DNA from 4 places in the Streptomyces sp. NPDC051218 genome. Region 4 is predicted to be linked to each of the others. Evidence: riboswitches for the same ligand, from Rfam matches in the RefSeq annotation. Region 4 holds a riboswitch; each other region holds the start of a gene.

Region 1 (4,453 bases), on a different contig from region 4:
AGTCGGCGACGAGCGCGACCCGCTCCAGGAACTCGGAGAGCGTGCCGGACACGCCTGTGGCCGCGGCCTCCTCGCCCTCGGTCTCCCCTTCGCCTTCCCCCTCGCCTCCAGCAGTGGCCTCGCCGCTGTCCTGCTCGAACTCCAGCGCCACGGCTGCCAGTTCCTGGAGGTTCTCGATGCGTGTCTCGTCCTGCGGGTCGGTCGAGGCCTGCAACTCGGCGAGATACCCGGTGCGTTCGAGCACGGCCTCCAGGACCACCGCGGGGCCCGCGCCGGACTCGACGACGGTCCGCAGCTCCTCCATCAGCACGTTGAACCGCTTGACGGCGTTGGCCGAGCGGGAGGCCATCCCGTACGCCTCGTCGACGCGCTTCAGCGCCTGCGGGAAGGAGATCTTCTCGCGCTGCGAGAGCGCGTCGATCATCGCTTCCGCGCGGTCGCCGATGCCCCTCTTCGGTACGTTCAGAATGCGCCGCAGCGGGACGGAGTCCTCCGGGTTGGCGAGCACCCGCAGATACGCGAGGACGTCCCGGACCTCCTTGCGCTCGTAGAAGCGGACGCCACCGACGACCTTGTAGGGCAGGCCGACACGGATGAAGATCTCTTCGAAGACACGGGACTGCGCGTTCGTCCGGTAGAAGATCGCGACGTCGCCCGCCTTCGCGTCGCCCGCGTCGGTGAGCCGGTCGATCTCGTCGGCGACGAACTGCGCCTCGTCGTGCTCGGTGTCGGCGACGTAACCCGTGATGCCGGCGCCCGCGCCCGCGTTGGTCCACAGGTTCTTGGGGCGGCGGCTTTCGTTGCGCTCGATGACGGCGTTGGCCGCGGTCAGGATCGTCTGCGTGGAGCGGTAGTTCTGCTCCAGGAGGATCGTCGTCGCGTTCGGGTAGTCCTCCTCGAACTGGAGGATGTTGCGGATCGTCGCGCCGCGGAAGGCGTAGATCGACTGGTCCGCGTCACCCACGACACACAGCTCGGCGGGGTCGTCCCCCTCGCCTCCGGAGGGGCCGACCAGCTCGCGCACCAGGGCGTACTGGGCGTGATTGGTGTCCTGGTACTCGTCGACCATCACGTGGCGGAAGCGGCGGCGGTAGTGCTCGGCGACGTCCGGGAACGCGCGGAACATGTGGACCGTCGTCATGATCAGGTCGTCGAAGTCGAGGGCGTTCGCCTCGCGCAGTCGCGACTGGTACATCGCGTACGCCTGGGCGAGCGTCTTCTCGAAGCCGTCGGCGGCCTGCCCGGCGAAGGCCTCCTCGTCGATCAGCTCGTTCTTCAGGTTCGAGATCTTGGCGCTGAAGGACTTCGGCGGGAACTTCTTCGGGTCGATGTCCAGATCGCGGCAGACCAGCGCCATCAGCCGCTTGGAGTCCGCGGCGTCGTAGATCGAGAAGGACGAGGTGAAGCCGAGCTTCTTCGACTCGCGGCGCAGGATGCGGACACACGCGCTGTGGAACGTCGACACCCACATCGCGTTGGCCCGCGGCCCGACGAGCTGCTCGACGCGCTCCTTCATCTCGCCCGCGGCCTTGTTCGTGAACGTGATCGCCAGGATCTGTCCCGGGTGCACGTGCCGCTCGGCCAGGAGATACGCGATGCGGTGCGTCAGGACCCGGGTCTTGCCGGAGCCGGCGCCCGCGACGATGAGCAGCGGGGAGTCCGCGTGCACGACGGCCGCGCGCTGGTTCTCGTTCAGCCCGTCGAGCAGGGCGGCCGGGTCCAGCACGGGGCGGGGGGCGCCGCCGCGGTAGTGCGCGTCCCGGGGCACGGGCGCGTCGAACTTCCCGTCGAACAGATCATGCGGAACGGATTCCGGCGCACTGTCCTCGGGCGGCGGCGGGGGCTCCCCCTCCGAGGCCCGCGAGGGCTGGAGGTCCGCCAGGAAGCTGTCATCAAAGAGGCTGCTCATCGCCTCCCGAGTCTAGGCGGCCCCACTGACAACCCGCCCCGGGTTCCGGTCACGTCACTCCGCTTACGCCCCGCTCGCGGACGGTAACTCTCCGCTTCGGCACGACGTGCGCGCGTCAAGAGCTTCGTAAAGTAACGAAAACGTATCGGGCATATCGAACATCAACCTTCACACGGGCCACACGAGTTGGCTAGCGTGCTCCGCGGGCTGCTCGTACTCCCACCGGCGAACCCCGCCGGGAACGGGTGGCCTCCGCCGAGTTCGATCTCCTCGGAGCCGGGGACCCACGATGAACTTGGGGTGAATCGGTCCCGTACGAAGTACGGGACTGTAGGGCAACCTTCCGGAACCACCCGCCCGAACCCGACAGCTAACCCGGTAGGCGGTCTACGGAAGGAGTCGCCTCCCTTGGCGTCGCACCGCAAGCCGCGGACCCGCATTGCCGGCCTACGCACCGCCCCCGCCCTCGGCATCACGACGGCGGCCCTGACCTCCGTGGCCCTCCTGTCGCAGAGCGCGCAGGCGGCACCGTCCGCGCCCGGGAAGCCCAGCCTCGAAGAGGTGCAGAAGAAGGTCGACGACCTCTACCAGCAGGCGGGTGTGGCCACCCAGAAGTACAACTCGGTCAAGGAGCGCACCGACAAGCAGCGCAAGAAGGTCGACACCCTTCTCGACGATGTGGCCGAGCGCACCGACAAGCTGAACGAGGCCCGCCAGGAGCTGGGCACGTTCGCCGCGGCCCAGTACCGCACCGGCGGGGTCTCCGACACCGCCACGATGATGCTCGCCGAAGACCCGCAGGGGTACTTCGCCCAGAACCACCTGTCGGACCGGCTGACCGCGCGCCAGAAGAAGGCGGTCGACGACTACCAGACGCAGCAGGCCTCGGCGACGAAGCAGCGTACGAAGGCAGCCGAGAGCCTGGAGACGCTGAGCGACTCGCGGGACGAGCTCAAGACGAGCAAGAAGACCGTCCAGAAGAAGCTGGGCCAGGCGCGCACGCTGCTCTCGGATCTGACGGCCGAGGAGAAGGCGCGGCTCGCGGCGATCGAGAAGAAGAAGGAAGAAGAGGCCAAGCGCAAGGCCGCCGAGCTGGCCCGCAAGCAGGAGGCCGAGGCGGAGGCCAAGCGCAAGGCGGCGGAAGAGGCCGCGGCCAAGGAGCGCGAGAAGGACAAGGAGACCCCTGACGCGGGCTCCGGTTCGGACACGGGCTCGGGCACCGGCTCCGGCGCGGGCTCCGGTGACACGGACAGCGGTTACGCGACGAAGGCCGCGAAGGTGATCAACTTCGCCGAGGCCCAGATCGGCAAGCCGTACGTGTGGGGCGCCACAGGCCCCGACTCCTACGACTGCTCCGGGCTCACCCAGGACGCGTGGAAGGCCGCGGGGATCTCCCTGCCGCGTACGACGTGGGACCAGGTGAAGGTCGGCTCGACCGTGAAGACCGCCGATGCCAAGCCGGGTGACCTGGTCTTCTTCTACGACGACATCAGCCACGTGGGGATCTACATCGGCGACGGCAAGATGATCCACGCCCCGAAGCCGGGTGCGAACGTCCGCGTCGAGTCGATCTACTACATGCCGATCCACAGCGTGGTCCGCCCCGCGTAACCGGCACACCCTCGCTCCGTCACACCCTCACGAGAAACGGCCCTCCACGCGCGCGTGGAGGGCCGTTTCTCGTCGGTGGCGTCAGGTCCACAGGACCGCGATGAAGATGTTCACGACGGTCAGCAACCCGACGGCGCCGAACATCCCCTTGTCCACCTTCTCCTCGTCGCGCTTCACGTAGACCAGCGCGAGGATCACGATCAGGACGGCCATCTTGATGCCGATCTTGATGTTGTTGACGGGGTTGTCGTCCGCCTGGTTCAGGCCCACCAGGATCACGCCCGTGACGAGCATCGTGAGCGCGCCGTGCAGCATCGCGGGGCTGAAGCGGGCCGTGCCTTGGCCCATCTGCTTCATCTGGGTGAGGAAGCCGCCCAGGAGGGAGGCGATGCCGATGATGTGCAGGCCGACGAAGAGATGGGTGAGAACGTCCATGGTTCCGGAGCCTAGCCGGGGCCTTATCACCGCCCCGTAGCCAGGTGGGTCCCGAGCACCGCATCGGTCACGCGCCGATGCGAAGGGCGCCGGTCCGGCGGTTCGCACGGTCACGCGTGGCCACTGGACAACGCACTTCCGTCAGTTGCGCACAATCCGTCACTAACCCGTGACGGTCAGGTTTAGCGTCCTTCGTCAGGTGACCGGCTCCCCACCGCCGTCCGGACCAGGGGCGGCAGTCGGCCACCACCGCCGAGAATCCGGCGGCGGCCCGCTCCCCCTGTGCGGGCCGCTGCCGGAACCATAAGGAGCCCTCTACGTGGCAGCGCACCGCAAGCCGAAACAGCGCTCGCTCAGTGGCCATACGGCCCGCACCGCCGCCACCATCGCCCTCGCCGGGGCCGCCACGGCCACCGCCTTCGACGGCACGGGACATGCGGACCCGCGGCTCGGCCCGGCCGAGGTGAAGGCCAAGGTCGACGCGCTCTACCGCGAGGC
Region 2 (4,453 bases), on a different contig from region 4:
GTTCGAGAAGCTGACCGCCCTCTCGTACCCCGAGGGCCACCCCTACCACCACACCCCGATCGGCTCCATGGCCGACCTGGACGCGGCGACGCTTGAGGACGCGCGGCACTTCTTCCGTACGTACTACGCGCCCAACAACGCGGTCCTGTCGGTCGTCGGCGACATCGACCCGGAGCAGACCCTCGCCTGGGTGGAGAAGTACTTCGGGTCGATCCCCTCGCACGACGGCAAGCAGCCGCCGCGTGACGGCTCGCTGCCCGACATCATCGGCAAGGAGCTGCGCGAGGTCGTCGAGGAAGAGGTCCCGGCCCGCGCCCTGATGGCCGCCTACCGCCTCCCGGAGGACGGCACGCGCGCGTGCGACGCGGCCGACCTGGCGCTCACGGTCCTCGGCAGCGGCGAGTCGTCCCGCCTCTACAACCGTCTCGTGCGCCGCGACCGCACCGCCGTGGCGGCCGGGTTCGGCCTGCTGCGGCTCGCCGGAGCCCCCTCGCTCGGCTGGCTGGACGTGAAGACGTCGGGCGACGTCGAGGTCCCGGTCATCGAGGCCGCCGTCGACGAGGAACTCGCCCGCTTCGCGGAAGAGGGCCCCACCGACGAGGAGATGGAGCGCGCCCAGGCGCAGCTGGAGCGCGAGTGGCTCGACCGCCTCTCCACGGTCTCCGGCCGCGCGGACGAACTGTGCCGGTACGCCGTCCTGTTCGGTGACCCGCAGCTCGCCCTCACCGCCGTCAAGCGCGTCCTGGACGTCACCGCCGAAGAGGTCAAGGCGGCCGCGGCTGCCCGCCTGCGCCCCGACAACCGCGCGGTGCTCGTGTACGAGCCCATCGCCCCCGAGGCCGACGAAGCCACCGACGAGGACGAAGAGGAGGCGGCGAAGTGAGCGAGGCCGCAACGATGCAGTTCCACCCGCAGCCCCAGGCGGGCACCGCACGGCCGTGGGCCTTCCCCGCGCCCGAGCGCGCCACCCTGGACAACGGCCTCACCGTGCTGCGTTGCCACCGCCCCGGCCAGCAGGTCGTCGCCGTGGAGGTCCACCTCGAAGCCCCGCTCGAAGCAGAGCCCGCGGGCCTGGACGGCGTCGCCACCATCATGGCGAGGGCCTTCAACGAAGGCACCGACAAGCACTCCGCCGAGGACTTCGCCGCCGAACTCGACCGCTGCGGCGCCACCATGGACGCGCACGCCGACCACCCCGGCGTCCGTGTCTCCCTCGAAGTCCCGCTCTCGCGCCTCCCGAAGGCGCTCGGCCTGCTCTCCGACGCCCTGCGTGCTCCCGCCTTCGCGGACAGCGAGATCGAACGCCTCGTACGCAACCGCCTGGACGAGATCCCGCACGAGGCCGCGAACCCGGGGCGCCGCGCCGCCAAGGAGCTGTCCCGGCAGCTCTTCCCGGCGACCTCCCGCATGTCGCGCCCCCGCCAGGGCACCGAGGAGACGGTCACGGCCATCGACTCGGCCGCGGTGCGCACCTTCTACGAGAAGCACGTGCGTCCCGCGACGGCGACCGCCGTGATCGTGGGCGACCTGACCGGCGTCGACCTGGACGCCGTCCTCGCCGACACCATCGGCGCCTGGACGGGTGGCACCGCCGAGCCGCGTCCGGTGCCCCCGGTGACCGCGGACGACACCGGACGTGTCGTCATCGTGGACCGCCCGGGAGCCGTCCAGACGCAGTTGCTCATCGGCCGCGTGGGCCCGGACCGGCACGACCGCGTGTGGCCCGCGCAGGTGCTCGGCACGTACTGCCTGGGCGGCACCCTCACCTCACGCCTGGACCGCGTCCTGCGCGAGGAGAAGGGATACACCTACGGCGTACGGTCGTTCGCCCAGGTCCTGCGTTCCGCTCCGGACGGCAGCGGCGCGGCGATGCTCGCCATCAGCGGCTCCGTGGACACCGAGTCCACCGGCCCGGCCCTCGACGACCTGTGGAAGGTCCTGCGCACCCTCGCCGCCGACGGCCTCACGGACGCCGAGCGCGACGTCGCCGTGCAGAACCTGGTGGGCGTCGCCCCGCTCAAGTACGAGATGGCGGCGTCCGTCGCGGCCACCCTCGCCGACCAGGTCGAGCAGCACCTGCCGGACGACTTCCAGGCCCAGCTGTACCGCCAGTTGGCCGAGACCGGCACCGTGGAGGCCACCGCCGCCGTGGTGAGCGCCTTCCCCGTGGACCGTCTGGTGACGGTGCTCGTGGGAGACGCGTCGCAGATCGAGGAGCCCGTCAGGGCGCTCGGCATCGGTGAAGTGAGTGTGGTCACGGGGTGAGTGCGGGGTGCGCCTGAACTGAGTGATAGTCAGGACATATCGGGACCCCAGTGGCGGGAAAACGCTGCTGGGGTCCTCATATGTCCGAATTAGTATGGAGGTTACGTGTCTGACCTGTGGCGTGCGCTACAAAAGCTCTGATCCGTTTGTCGTTTGAAAGATGACCCGCTTAGCGTCTGGTCCGGCTGTTCGTCATGCAGTACGCCGCGCCCGCGGCACCGGACAGTCATCGCCGAGTCCCCGTACGGCGCGAGCCAGGGGAGCCGGGGACCCACATGTCCCTTGGGGTGAATCGGGAACCTCGCCGTGAGGTGAGGGACTCGTAGGAGACCTTCCTGCTCCGAACCCGTCAGCTAACCCGGTAGGCGAGAAGGAAGGAAAGGATCAGCCGCTTCATGGCGTTCACCCGTGCCACCGGGAAGCACCGTCGCCCGAGCCGCCTCACGCGTACGACCGCGAACGTGGCGGGCGTCGCCGCCCTCACCACCACCGGTGTCATCGGAGGCCTGGCCGCTCCGGCGCTCGCCGCCGACGACGCGGTGACTCCCCAGCACACCGGCCTCACCCAGGCGATCTCCGTGGGCGACTCGCTCGCCCAGAGCGTCGACGCGCAGGCCGCTGCCCAGCAGCAGGCCGCCGACGACGCCGCAGCGGCCAAGAAGGCCGAAGAGGCCGCCAAGAAGAAGGCCGAGGAGGCCAAGCGCAAGGCCGAGGCCGAGGCGAAGGCCAAGGCCAAGAAGGAGCGCGAGGCCAAGGAGCGTGCCGCGCGCGAGGCCGAGCGCAAGCGCCTCAACAGCTACGTGTCGCCGATCACCGGCTCGTCCATCTCCACGGGTTACCAGACCGGTGGCGCCATGTGGTCCTCCGGCAGTCACACCGGCGTCGACTTCCACGCCGCGTCCGGCACCTCGGTCCACGCGGTCGGCTCCGGCACCGTCGTCGAGGCCGGCTGGGGCGGCGCCTACGGCAACAACGTGGTCATCAAGATGAACGACGGCACGTACACCCAGTACGGCCACATGTCGTCCCTCGGTGTCACGGTCGGCCAGGCGGTCACTCCGGGCCAGCAGATCGGCCTCTCCGGCTCCACCGGCAACTCCAGCGGCCCGCACCTCCACTTCGAGGCCCGCACCGGCGCGGACTACGGCACGGACATCGACCCCGTCTCGTACCTCCGCTCGCACGGCGTCAACGTCTGATCCCGGAGATCCAAGGCGGTCGCACGAAGCGCACCTGATTCACCGAAAGCCCCGGCTCGTCGAGAGCCGGGGCTTTCGCCGTTCCCGTATCTCCGTTGGCCAAAAGTATCCCCGGATTTCGGCCGACCATCGGAAATTCGGCGGCTCTGCAATAGAGTCGCCGAACAGGCGTCGACAGACCGCGTTTCGCGGGGATTAAGGCGGAGGTCAGTCATGCGCATTCCCGCGCACTCGGTATGCACGGCCATCCGGGACGACATCGTCTCCGGTGTCTACGAACGGGGCGGCCGGCTCACCGAGGAACTGCTCGCGCGCCGCTACGGGGTCTCCCGCGTCCCCGTCCGTGAGGCCCTGCGCACCCTGGAGGCCGAGGGCTTCGTCGTCACGCGCCGGCACGCGGGCGCGTGTGTCGCCGAGCCCACCGAACAGGACGCTGCCGACCTCCTGGAGGTCCGCGCGCTCCTGGAGCCGCTGGGCGCGGCCCGCGCCGCACAGCGCCGCACGGAGGCGCACCTGAAGGTCCTGCGCGGCCTCGTCAGGCTCGGCCAGGAGCGATCGAGGCGCGGCCGGAGCGAGGATCTGCGTTCCCTGGGCGGCTGGTTCCACGAGACGCTCGCCCAGGCGTCCGGCAGCCCCGGCCTCACGGCACTGCTCACCCAGCTCCGGCACAAGATCGCCTGGATGTACGTGGTCGAGGCGTCGGCCGCCCCCGCGGAGGCCTGGGCGGAGCACGCCGCGATAGTCGACGCGGTCGCCCGCGGGGACGCGGAGCGGGCCCGTGCGCTCACCGCGCAGCACACGGAGCGGACGGCAGCCGCGCACCGGCCGCGGTTCGTGCGCCAGCTCTCCGGCGTGAGGGGTTCGCAACCTTCCGTAAACACAGCGGGTCTGCGCCTTTAACAAAGGCGCCGTATACAAAGAAGTGCATAGAAGTGCTATTGGGCGGGGCATTATTTCTGCTGCCCGAATAGCGGAAAGAAAACACTGAA
Region 3 (4,453 bases), on a different contig from region 4:
GGCGCAGCTTGACCGCGTGCGCGCCCATGTCGCGGCGCGCGAGCAGCCCTGGATCACGGCGTTCGAGCGGATGCGGGACAGCAAGTACGGTGCCGACGACTACCAGGCCAAGCCGTACGCCGTGGTCGAGTGCCCGGCCGGGGCCCGCGCCGGCCAGGGCTGCGTCGAAGAGCGCGAGGACGCCATCGCCGCGTACACGCAGGCCCTGCTCTTCAACGTCACCGGCGACCGCGCGCACGCCAGGAAGGCCGTGCAGATCATGGACGCCTGGGCGCGGGTGATCACCCGGCACACCGAGGCCAACGCCGGCCTCCAGACGGCCTGGGCCGCCTCCTCGTGGGCACGCGCGGCCGAAGCGGTGCGCTACACCTACGACGGCTGGACCGACGGCGAACTCCTGCGCTTCGAGCGGATGCTGCGCAACGCCTATCTGCCCCAAGTGCGCGAAGGCGCGGCCGACTTCAACGGCAACTGGGATCTCCTGATGGCCGACGCGACCATCAGCATGGCGGTCTTCCTCGACGACCACGAGTCCTTCGAGAAGGCGGTGACCCACTTCAGGACCCGGGTGCCCGCCTACTTCTACCTGGAGTCGGACGGCCCGCTTCCCGTCTCGCCCGCGGGCAGCGGCATCAACACCCCGGAGAAGCTCCAGAAGTACTGGTTCGGGCAGAAGACCTTCGCCGACGGGCTCTCCCAGGAGACCTGCCGGAACTTCAAGCACGCCAGCTACTCGCTCGCGGCCACCGCGCACATCGCGGAGACCGCCTGGCACCAGGGCGTCGACCTGTACGGCGAGGTCAAGGAGCGGCTGCGGGCCGCGCTGGAATTCCACTCCACGTACCAGCTGGGCGCCAAGGCGCCCGACTGGCTGTGCGGCGGCCGGGTGCAGCGCGACATGGGGCCCGACACCGAGGTCGGCCTCAACCACCTGCGCGAGCGGCTGAAGCTGGACCTGCCGCAGACGCAGAGGCTCACGCTCGAGCAGCGGCCCGAGGGGACGGACGACCTGTTCGTGGCCTGGGAGACGCTGACGCACGCGGAGAACGCCTGAGCGAGCGGCCGTCGCGCAGCCGGTTCGCTTTCACTCCCTCTGATGGCGTAGAGTTGCATTCAACGGCGCGGGGTGGAGCAGCTCGGTAGCTCGCTGGGCTCATAACCCAGAGGTCGCAGGTTCAAATCCTGTCCCCGCTACTGAAGACCGAAGGCCCGGATCCAGAAATGGATCCGGGCCTTCGGCGTACCCCGCTCGGCCCACACCGGTCGCCCCGAGCCGCCGCTCCGGGAACCCTGAGTGAGTGGGGCAGCGAGGAGGAAGTGGCGGGGGCGGCAAGCGTCCCGATGTCCGGCACGAGCGGGCGCTCGTACGGGCTCTTCCCCTGCTGCTCATCGTCGTCGGGGTCGTCTACGACGTGTCGACCCCGCCCAGGTTCACCGCCGTGCCCCTCTTCACCGCCGCCCCGCTCGTCGCGGCGCCCTTCTACTCGCTGATCAGCACCGCCCTCATCGGCGTCGGCTCCTGTGCCGCGGTGCTCGCCCTGCACTTCAAGAACGACACCACCACCGACGTGGAGGCCGTCACCGAGCTGATCACGGTGGTGACCGTCGCCGTCCTCGCCGTGCTCATCAACCGTGTCGTACGCCGCAGCGACGAACAGCTCGCCTCCGCCCGCTCCATCGCCGAGGCCGCCCAGCGCGCCGTACTGCCGCAGCCGGACCCACGGATCGGCGGCCTCGACGTCGCGGCGCGGTACGAGGCGGCGGAGGCCGACGCCTTCATCGGGGGTGACCTGTACGCCGTGCAGGACACACCGCACGGCGTACGCGTCATCGTCGGCGACGTACGGGGCAAGGGAATGGGCGCGGTGGCGGCCGTCGCCGTCGTGATCGGGGCGTTCCGGGAGGCCGCCGAGCAGGAGTCCACGCTGGAGGCCGTGGCGCAGCGCCTGGAGCGCGCCCTCGCGCGGGAGGGCACGCGGCGCGACGGGCTCGACGCCTTCGAGGGGTTCACCACCGCCGTGCTCGCGGAGATCTCGCACGGCGACGGTCTGGTGCGTCTGATCAACCGCGGGCACCCGGGGCCGCTGCTCCTGCGCGGTGACGGGCGGCTGTGCGTCCTGGCCGCCACCGAGCCCGCGCTGCCGCTCGGGATGGGGGAACTGGGTGCCTGGCCGGACCGCGCGGACGAGACGGAGTTCCCGCCGGGGGCGATGCTGCTGCTCTACACCGACGGGCTCTCCGAGGCGCGTGACGTCCGGGGTGAGTTCTACAACCCCGCCGCCCGGCTCGGCGGCCGGATCTTCCCGGGGCCCCACGGACCCGACGCGCTCCTGGCGACACTCGTCGAGGAGGTGCGGCGGCACACCGGCGGCGGAGCAACCGACGACATGGCACTGCTCGCGGTGCGGCGGCCGATGTCACCAGCCGTGACCGAAGGACACCACTCCGCATAACAACTGACGCACTGTCAAGGAGATGTGAAGCTCCGGTGCGTGAAGAAGTGGGGTCAACTCGCCCCGTTCCGGACCCCCGTGTCCCGATAAGTACGGGCCAAAGCCGTTAACGATCAGTCGGAACAGCTTGGAATACGACCCTGCTGTCTATTAACGTTCGATAACGCAGCGCGGTCGTCCCAGCCGTCACTCGAGTCGGCTCCGCGCGCACGCGCCTAATCCCGAAAGGGAGCCGGGGAACCACTAATTGGGGTGAATCGGGCATCTGTGCCTCCGTGCCAGATGTTCGTAGGAGACCTTCCTGCTCCGAACCCGTCAGCTAACCCGGTAGGCGAGAAGGAAGGAAAGGAGTGCGCCCCAGTGGCGTCCAACCGCCCTGCCCCCCAAGGCGTGTACGTACCGAACGACGACGATTTCGGTGGGTACGACGATGATTCTTCCTGGGAGGAATGGAATCCCACCGAGGAGTCCATCCGTCCCGTCCGCGGCAGGCACCGCGTCCACAAGCGGAGCGGTGGCGGGCTCGCCCGCAGCTCCACGGTTCTCGGCGTAGGCGTCATCGCCGCCGTCGGCGCGGGCGGCATCGCCACCGCGCAGGGCGGCAAGCCCCCGGTGGCCATCGAGATGCCGGACCTCTCGGCCGTCACGGACTCGCTGCCGGAGGCCAAGTCGCTTCCGGGCGTGGGGTCCTTGATATCCGACGACTCCGACAACTCCGCCGCCGCGGGCCAGAACGTGGCCGTGGCCGCGGCGCCCCTGAGCGCCGCCGGAGTCAGCACCGCCGACGCCGAGCAGGGCACCACGGACGCGGGCGAGGCACTGCGGGCCCGCATCATGGAGCAGGCCGAGAACCAGCAGGACCAGGCGGACGACGCCGTCCAGAAGGCGGCCGAAGAAGCAGCCGTCAAGGAGGCCGCCGCGCAGGCCGCCGCCAAGCAGTCCGCGGCCGAGAAGAAGATCGCCGCCGAGAAGGCAGCCGCCAAGAAGAAGGCCGAGGCCGCCGCGAAGAAGAAGGCCGAGGCGGAGCGCCTGGCCAAGCTCGCGAAGAGCTTCACCCTTCCCGTCGCCTCGTACACGCTCACCGGCACCTTCGGTCAGCCCGGCTCCATGTGGTCCTCCGGCTACCACACGGGCCTGGACTTCGCGGCTCCCACGGGCACGCCCATCAAGGCCATCCACTCCGGCACCATCAAGGAGGCCGGCTGGGCGGGGGCCTACGGCTACCGCACGATCCTCGAACTCGACGACGGCACCGAGCTGTGGCTCTGCCACCAGTCCTCGATGAACGTCAGCGCGGGCCAGAAGGTCACCACCGGCGAGACCATCGGCCGCGTCGGCGCGACCGGCAACGTCACCGGCGCCCACCTCCACCTGGAGGTCCACCCGGGCGGCGACTCCACCGGGGTCGACCCGGCGGCGTGGCTGCGCGGCAAGGGCCAGTCCCTCTGAGGTAACCCCGAACCCCGGCGGTCCTGGCGCCAACCCCCCGGCGCCAGGGCTGCCGGTTCGGCGTACCCACTGCCCGTGCCCGGATGGAATCGGCATCCCGCTGGGCGGAATTCCGTGGTCCGTACAGGCGTTGAGCCCCGTATGACTTCTCTCCGCAAGCTTGGCTCGTCCGACCTCGAGGTCTTCCCGCTCGCCCTGGGTGGCAACGTCTTCGGCTGGACGGCCGACGAGGCGCAGTCCTTCTCCGTGCTCGACGCCTACACCGCCGCGGGCGGCAACTTCGTCGACACCGCCGACGTCTACTCGGCCTGGGTGCCCGGCAACAAGGGCGGCGAGTCCGAGACGGTCATCGGCAACTGGCTCGCCGCGCGCGGCAACCGCTCCGACGTCGTGCTCGCCACCAAGGTCGGCGCCCACCCCGACTACAAGGGCCTGTCCGCGAACACCATCAAGTCCGGTGTCGAGGAGTCGCTGCGCCGCCTGCGCACCGACTACATCGACCTCTTCTACACGCACTACGACGACCCGACCGTCCCCGTCGAGGAGATCAT
Region 4 (4,453 bases):
AGGTGGACGAGCGGGGCTTCAGGGCTCATTGGGCGACGCCTTCGGCTCGGGGCGGGAGATCACGACGAGGCGGAGCATGCCCACGCCGTCGCGCCACCTCACTCCTACGTTACGTACGTCCTGTACATTTTTTACGGAAGCCTTGGGGAGCATCCGACCCCGGCAGAGGAGAGACATGCCATGAACCGACCGTTCGCCCGCTATGTCCTGCCCGAGTTCACCGAGCGCACGAGCACCGGACAGCGGACCCTCGATCCGTACTCGAAGCTCCTGGAGGAGCGCATCGTCTTCTTGGGGACGCCGATCGACGACACGTCGGCCAACGATGTGATGGCGCAGTTCATGCACCTCGAATACCTGGCGCCCGAGCGCGACATCGCGCTCTACATCAACTCCCCCGGCGGCTCGTTCAGCGCGATGACCGCGATCTACGACACGATCCAGTTCGTCTCCTGCGACGTGGAGACGACCTGCCTGGGGCAGGCCGCGTCGGCGGCGGCGGTCCTGCTGGCCGCGGGCACACCCGGTAAGCGGCACGCGCTGCCCGGCGCCCGGGTCCTCATCCACCAGCCCTCACTCGCCGAGCCGGTGCACGGCCAGGCCTCCGATCTGGCGATCCAGGCCGACGAACTCCTGCGCACCCGCGCCCAACTGGAGAAGCTGCTCGTGCAACACACGGGGCAGAGCGCGGAACGCGTCCGCGACGACATCGAGCGGGACAAGATCCTCAGCGCGACCGAGGCAGTTGACTACGGCCTGGTGGACCGCATCGTCGCGAGCCGCAAGCCGTCCCCGCGCACCAAGGACGCGGGGTGAACCGGCGATGCTGCCACCCGAACTTCCTCCCCTGCCCGCACTCACGCGCGCCGAGGGCGAGTTGATCGACCGGTACCTCGAAGTGGTCGACCTGGTGGGCCGGATCAACCCGGCCCGCGCATCGGACACCTACGGCGGACTGCGCGCCGCCCAGGCCCTGGTCGGCAGCGCGACCGCCCTGCGGGACGCGCTGACGCTCATGCACCAGCGGGGCGAGAGCGCGGTGCACGCGCCGACGTTGGCACGGGCCCTGCGCGTGCTCGACGGGGAGCGGCGGTCCTGCCGGGTCACCGTGCCGCCCGCGACGGCGTCCTGAGCCCCCGTCACCCCCGGTCCGACGCCCGATGCGTCCCGGCCCGATCTCAAACGAACCAAACGGGCTACCTCGTTCGGCGTAGACAATCATCGTTTTTCGGGCTGTCTTCAGTTGCGTCAGATGTGTACGCGTGGGCCGGAATTACTCGTTCCGGTGCTGGTCGCACGATCGCCCTTCACCGCGACCGGACCACGAAACGGACCTTGTCCACCCGAACGGTTCAGCCGTGAGTAGCTTCACAAAAGGCCGTTTCGGCTCGGAATTTGCGCCCTTCACGGGTCAAGATCCCTTTCGACGACAAGCCCCCGCCACAGCGGCGGGGCGGTCCGGGCGGACGCCGAGTCCTGCCGCCGCCCGGATGACCGGTCGACATCGGTGCATCGGCAGGAGTGGAGGACCCAGGCATGACGGGTCGGTCCGGAGAGTCCGGACGCCGGCCCTTGGGGTGAAGCCGCACAGCGCGGCCGGGCAACTTTGTCAGCCCGAATCCGACAGGTCATCCTTCACAGGCGGTTGACGAAGGGTTGCGCATGACCGCGCTGCATCACGTCCCGTCGCTGCTCACCAGGGCCGGTTCGGTATCGGCCCTCACACTCGCCGTCGTAGGCGGGACCATCGTGGCCCCAGGGCTCACGTCGGAGGCAGAGGCCGCGACACACGGGACCAAGGCGCTCAAGATCGCCGCCTCCAAGAAGGGCTCCCCGTACGGCTACGGAGCGACGGGACCGAACCGGTTCGACTGCTCCGGCCTGACCCAGTACTCGTTCAAGCGCGCGGGCAAGAAACTGCCACGCACCGCCGGACAGCAGTACAACAAGACCCGCCACATCTCGGCATCCAATCGCACCCGCGGTGACCTGGTCTTCTTCCACTCCGGCCGGAACGTCTACCACGTCGGGATCTACGCGGGCAAGGGCCGGATCTGGCACGCCCCGAAGTCGAACACCGTGGTGCGGCTCGAGAAGATCTGGACGAAGAGCGTCTCCTACGGGCGGGTGCGCTGATGGCCCGTCACTGATCGCCGGTCACAGGCTCGGCCTGGGGCGGTGGCGGCGGCCCGCACGGCCGCCACCACCGCTCGCCCGACCCTCCGTCAGGCCCTCCGCCAAGCCCTCCGACCGGCGCGCCCGCCAGGCGTGGAGCACGTCGACGCGGATACTCGTGCGCCATGGCCGAAAACAACAGCTCCTCCACCGGGGGCGGACCGTCCCGCAACGAGACGCGCTTCGAACGCGCCGATCGCAATTTCGCGGAGATCCTCCAGGAACTGCGGGTCACGCAGGCCGGGGTGCAGATCCTTTTCGCCTTCCTGCTGACGCTCGCCTTCACCGAGCGCTTCCCCTCGCTCGACACGATGCAGCGCGCCACGTATGTGACCACGCTGCTGCTCGCCGTGCTCGCCGCGGCGTTGTTCACCGCTCCGGCAGCCGTGCACAGGTCGCTGTTCGGGCAGCGGGCCAAGCCGCTGATCGTGCGCGTGTCGTCCCGCCTCGCCGGCATCGGCCTCGGTGTCCTGGTGTTCGCGGTCTCCGGCGCCGTGCTCCTGGTCGTCGACGTGGCGGTGGGCCGAACCGGCGGGATCATCGCCGCCGCGGGCACGATGGTGGTGTGTGCGGGCCTGTGGGGCCTGCTCCCCCTCCTGGTGCGTGGCGCGGCGGACAAGACCGAGGGCCGGGGTGACGACGGCAAGGAATCGGCCACGTCGGACGGCGTCAGGCCAGCAGGGCCTCGGTGAGGAGCACCACGCCGAGGACGCTGAGCGCCGCGCCGGTGCCGCCCTCGATGGCACGGGCCGTACGCGGCCTGCGCAACCACCGCCCGAGCCGGTCGACCAGGACGGCGACGACCGGGAACCACACCAGGGCGAGGGCCACGATGATGGACGCGAGCAGCAGCGTCCTCGGCATCGCGGGGCTGCCCGCGGGCACGAACTGGGGCAGCACGCTGAGGAAGGTGATGGGCGCCTTCGGGTTGAGGGCGTTGGTGAAGAAGCCCTGCCGCAGACTGCCCCCGGCCACCGCCTGCTCCACGCCGTCCCGCGGCCCGAAGTCTTCGAGCGGTCGCGCGGCCGACCGCAGGGCGCGACAGCCGAGGTACAGCACATAAGCCCCGCCCGCGGCCTGCAACGCCCGGAAGAGGGTGGGTACCGCCGCGAGGACCGCCGCGACCCCGGCCACCGCGAGCGCCGTGTGCACCAGGAGCCCGCCCGCCACACCGATCGCGCAGGCGACTCCGGCACGGCGGGAGGTGAGGGCGTTGCGCACCACGACGGCGAAGTCGGCACCCGGCATGGCGACCATGCCCGCGGCGACTCCGGTGAAGGTGACCAATTGTGCGTCCATGGCATCCACCCTGCCGTTCTTCTGCCTTCAGCAGGTATGTGGAATATCCTGAGTCAGCCTTAAGCAGGCGTTTACCCCCACGCCGACGGACCGCCCCACCGCCGCCGGCTCCTGCACCGGGAGCGACCATGTACGACCCGACGCGGCTCGCCGCACTGGTGGCCGTCTCCGAGGCCGGGTCGATCACCCGCGCCGCCGAGCGCCTCGGCTACACCGTGCCCGCCCTCTCCCAGCAGCTGGCCAAGCTCGAACGGGAGGCGGGCACCGCGCTCCTGGTACGGCATCACCGCGGGGCGCGGCTGACCGGTGCGGGTGAGCTGCTGCTCGCGCGGGCGCGCCGGGTCCTGGACGAGATGGAACAGGCCCGGCACGAACTGGCCCGGCTCGCGGGGCTCTCCGGCGGCAGGCTGCGGGTGGGGACGTTCACCACGGCCGGGATCCATCTGGTGCCGCCCGCGCTGACCGCGTTCCGCCGCGCCCATCCGGACGTCGATCTGACGGTCCGGGGCTATGAACCGCCGCTCGGCATCGCGGCCGTGGCGGCGGGCGAGGTCGACCTGGCCCTCACTCATACGTACGAGCCCGCGGATGCGGTGCCGCTGCCCGCGTCCGTGACCGCGGAGCCGATCCTGGTCGAGGAGCTCGTCCTGGTGACCTCCCCCGGGCACGCGCTCGCGAACTCGCCCGCACGGCTGCCCCTGACCGAACTCGCCGGGCAGCCGCTCATCAGCATGGCGCCGACGCATCCGCCCCGGCAGGGCGTGGAGTCCGCGCTGGCGCGGGCCGGCGCGACCCCCTCGGTCCTGGTCGAGACTCCGGGCTACGCGCTGGTGTGCGCGCTGGTCAGCGCCGGGCTCGGCGTCGCCGTCGTACCGGAGATGGTGGCGCGGACCGCTGCCACCCCGGTGGGCGTGCGGCCGTTGGAGCCGGGCACATTGCGCCGCACGATCTCGGTCGTCCACCGCACCGACGCGTCGCA

The links. Region 4 has a riboswitch for cyclic di-AMP ahead of ACIBCK_RS24465 (C40 family peptidase). Riboswitches for the same ligand answer to the same signal wherever they lie in the genome.
Region 1: linked by a shared signal. The riboswitch ahead of ACIBCK_RS26950 (NlpC/P60 family protein) and the one ahead of ACIBCK_RS24465 (C40 family peptidase) in region 4 are both predicted to bind cyclic di-AMP.
Region 2: linked by a shared signal. The riboswitch ahead of ACIBCK_RS13150 (M23 family metallopeptidase) and the one ahead of ACIBCK_RS24465 (C40 family peptidase) in region 4 are both predicted to bind cyclic di-AMP.
Region 3: linked by a shared signal. The riboswitch ahead of ACIBCK_RS32055 (M23 family metallopeptidase) and the one ahead of ACIBCK_RS24465 (C40 family peptidase) in region 4 are both predicted to bind cyclic di-AMP.

The regions. Positions count from the first base shown of each region.
Region 1 is NZ_JBITEU010000009.1:250,175-254,627, reverse strand. Features, by position in the region: gene pcrA (DNA helicase PcrA) at 1-1,909, opposite strand, end outside; cyclic di-AMP (ydaO/yuaA leader) riboswitch at 2,153-2,310, shown strand; gene ACIBCK_RS26950 (NlpC/P60 family protein) at 2,318-3,520, shown strand; gene ACIBCK_RS26945 (hypothetical protein) at 3,602-3,955, opposite strand; gene ACIBCK_RS26940 (NlpC/P60 family protein) at 4,275-4,453, shown strand, end outside.
Region 2 is NZ_JBITEU010000003.1:487,381-491,833, reverse strand. Features, by position in the region: gene ACIBCK_RS13160 (M16 family metallopeptidase) at 1-883, shown strand, start outside; gene ACIBCK_RS13155 (pitrilysin family protein) at 880-2,265, shown strand; cyclic di-AMP (ydaO/yuaA leader) riboswitch at 2,486-2,648, shown strand; gene ACIBCK_RS13150 (M23 family metallopeptidase) at 2,661-3,464, shown strand; gene ACIBCK_RS13145 (GntR family transcriptional regulator) at 3,678-4,364, shown strand.
Region 3 is NZ_JBITEU010000011.1:395,794-400,246, forward strand. Features, by position in the region: gene ACIBCK_RS32040 (alginate lyase family protein) at 1-1,054, shown strand, start outside; tRNA gene ACIBCK_RS32045 (tRNA-Met) at 1,121-1,194, shown strand; gene ACIBCK_RS32050 (PP2C family protein-serine/threonine phosphatase) at 1,299-2,453, shown strand; cyclic di-AMP (ydaO/yuaA leader) riboswitch at 2,656-2,802, shown strand; gene ACIBCK_RS32055 (M23 family metallopeptidase) at 2,814-3,902, shown strand; gene ACIBCK_RS32060 (aldo/keto reductase) at 4,044-4,453, shown strand, end outside.
Region 4 is NZ_JBITEU010000008.1:212,955-217,407, forward strand. Features, by position in the region: gene ACIBCK_RS24450 (amidase) at 1-29, opposite strand, end outside; gene ACIBCK_RS24455 (ATP-dependent Clp protease proteolytic subunit) at 181-816, shown strand; gene ACIBCK_RS24460 (hypothetical protein) at 824-1,132, shown strand; cyclic di-AMP (ydaO/yuaA leader) riboswitch at 1,487-1,659, shown strand; gene ACIBCK_RS24465 (C40 family peptidase) at 1,663-2,136, shown strand; gene ACIBCK_RS24470 (DUF6328 family protein) at 2,301-2,867, shown strand; gene ACIBCK_RS24475 (LysE family translocator) at 2,845-3,474, opposite strand; gene ACIBCK_RS24480 (LysR family transcriptional regulator) at 3,603-4,453, shown strand, end outside.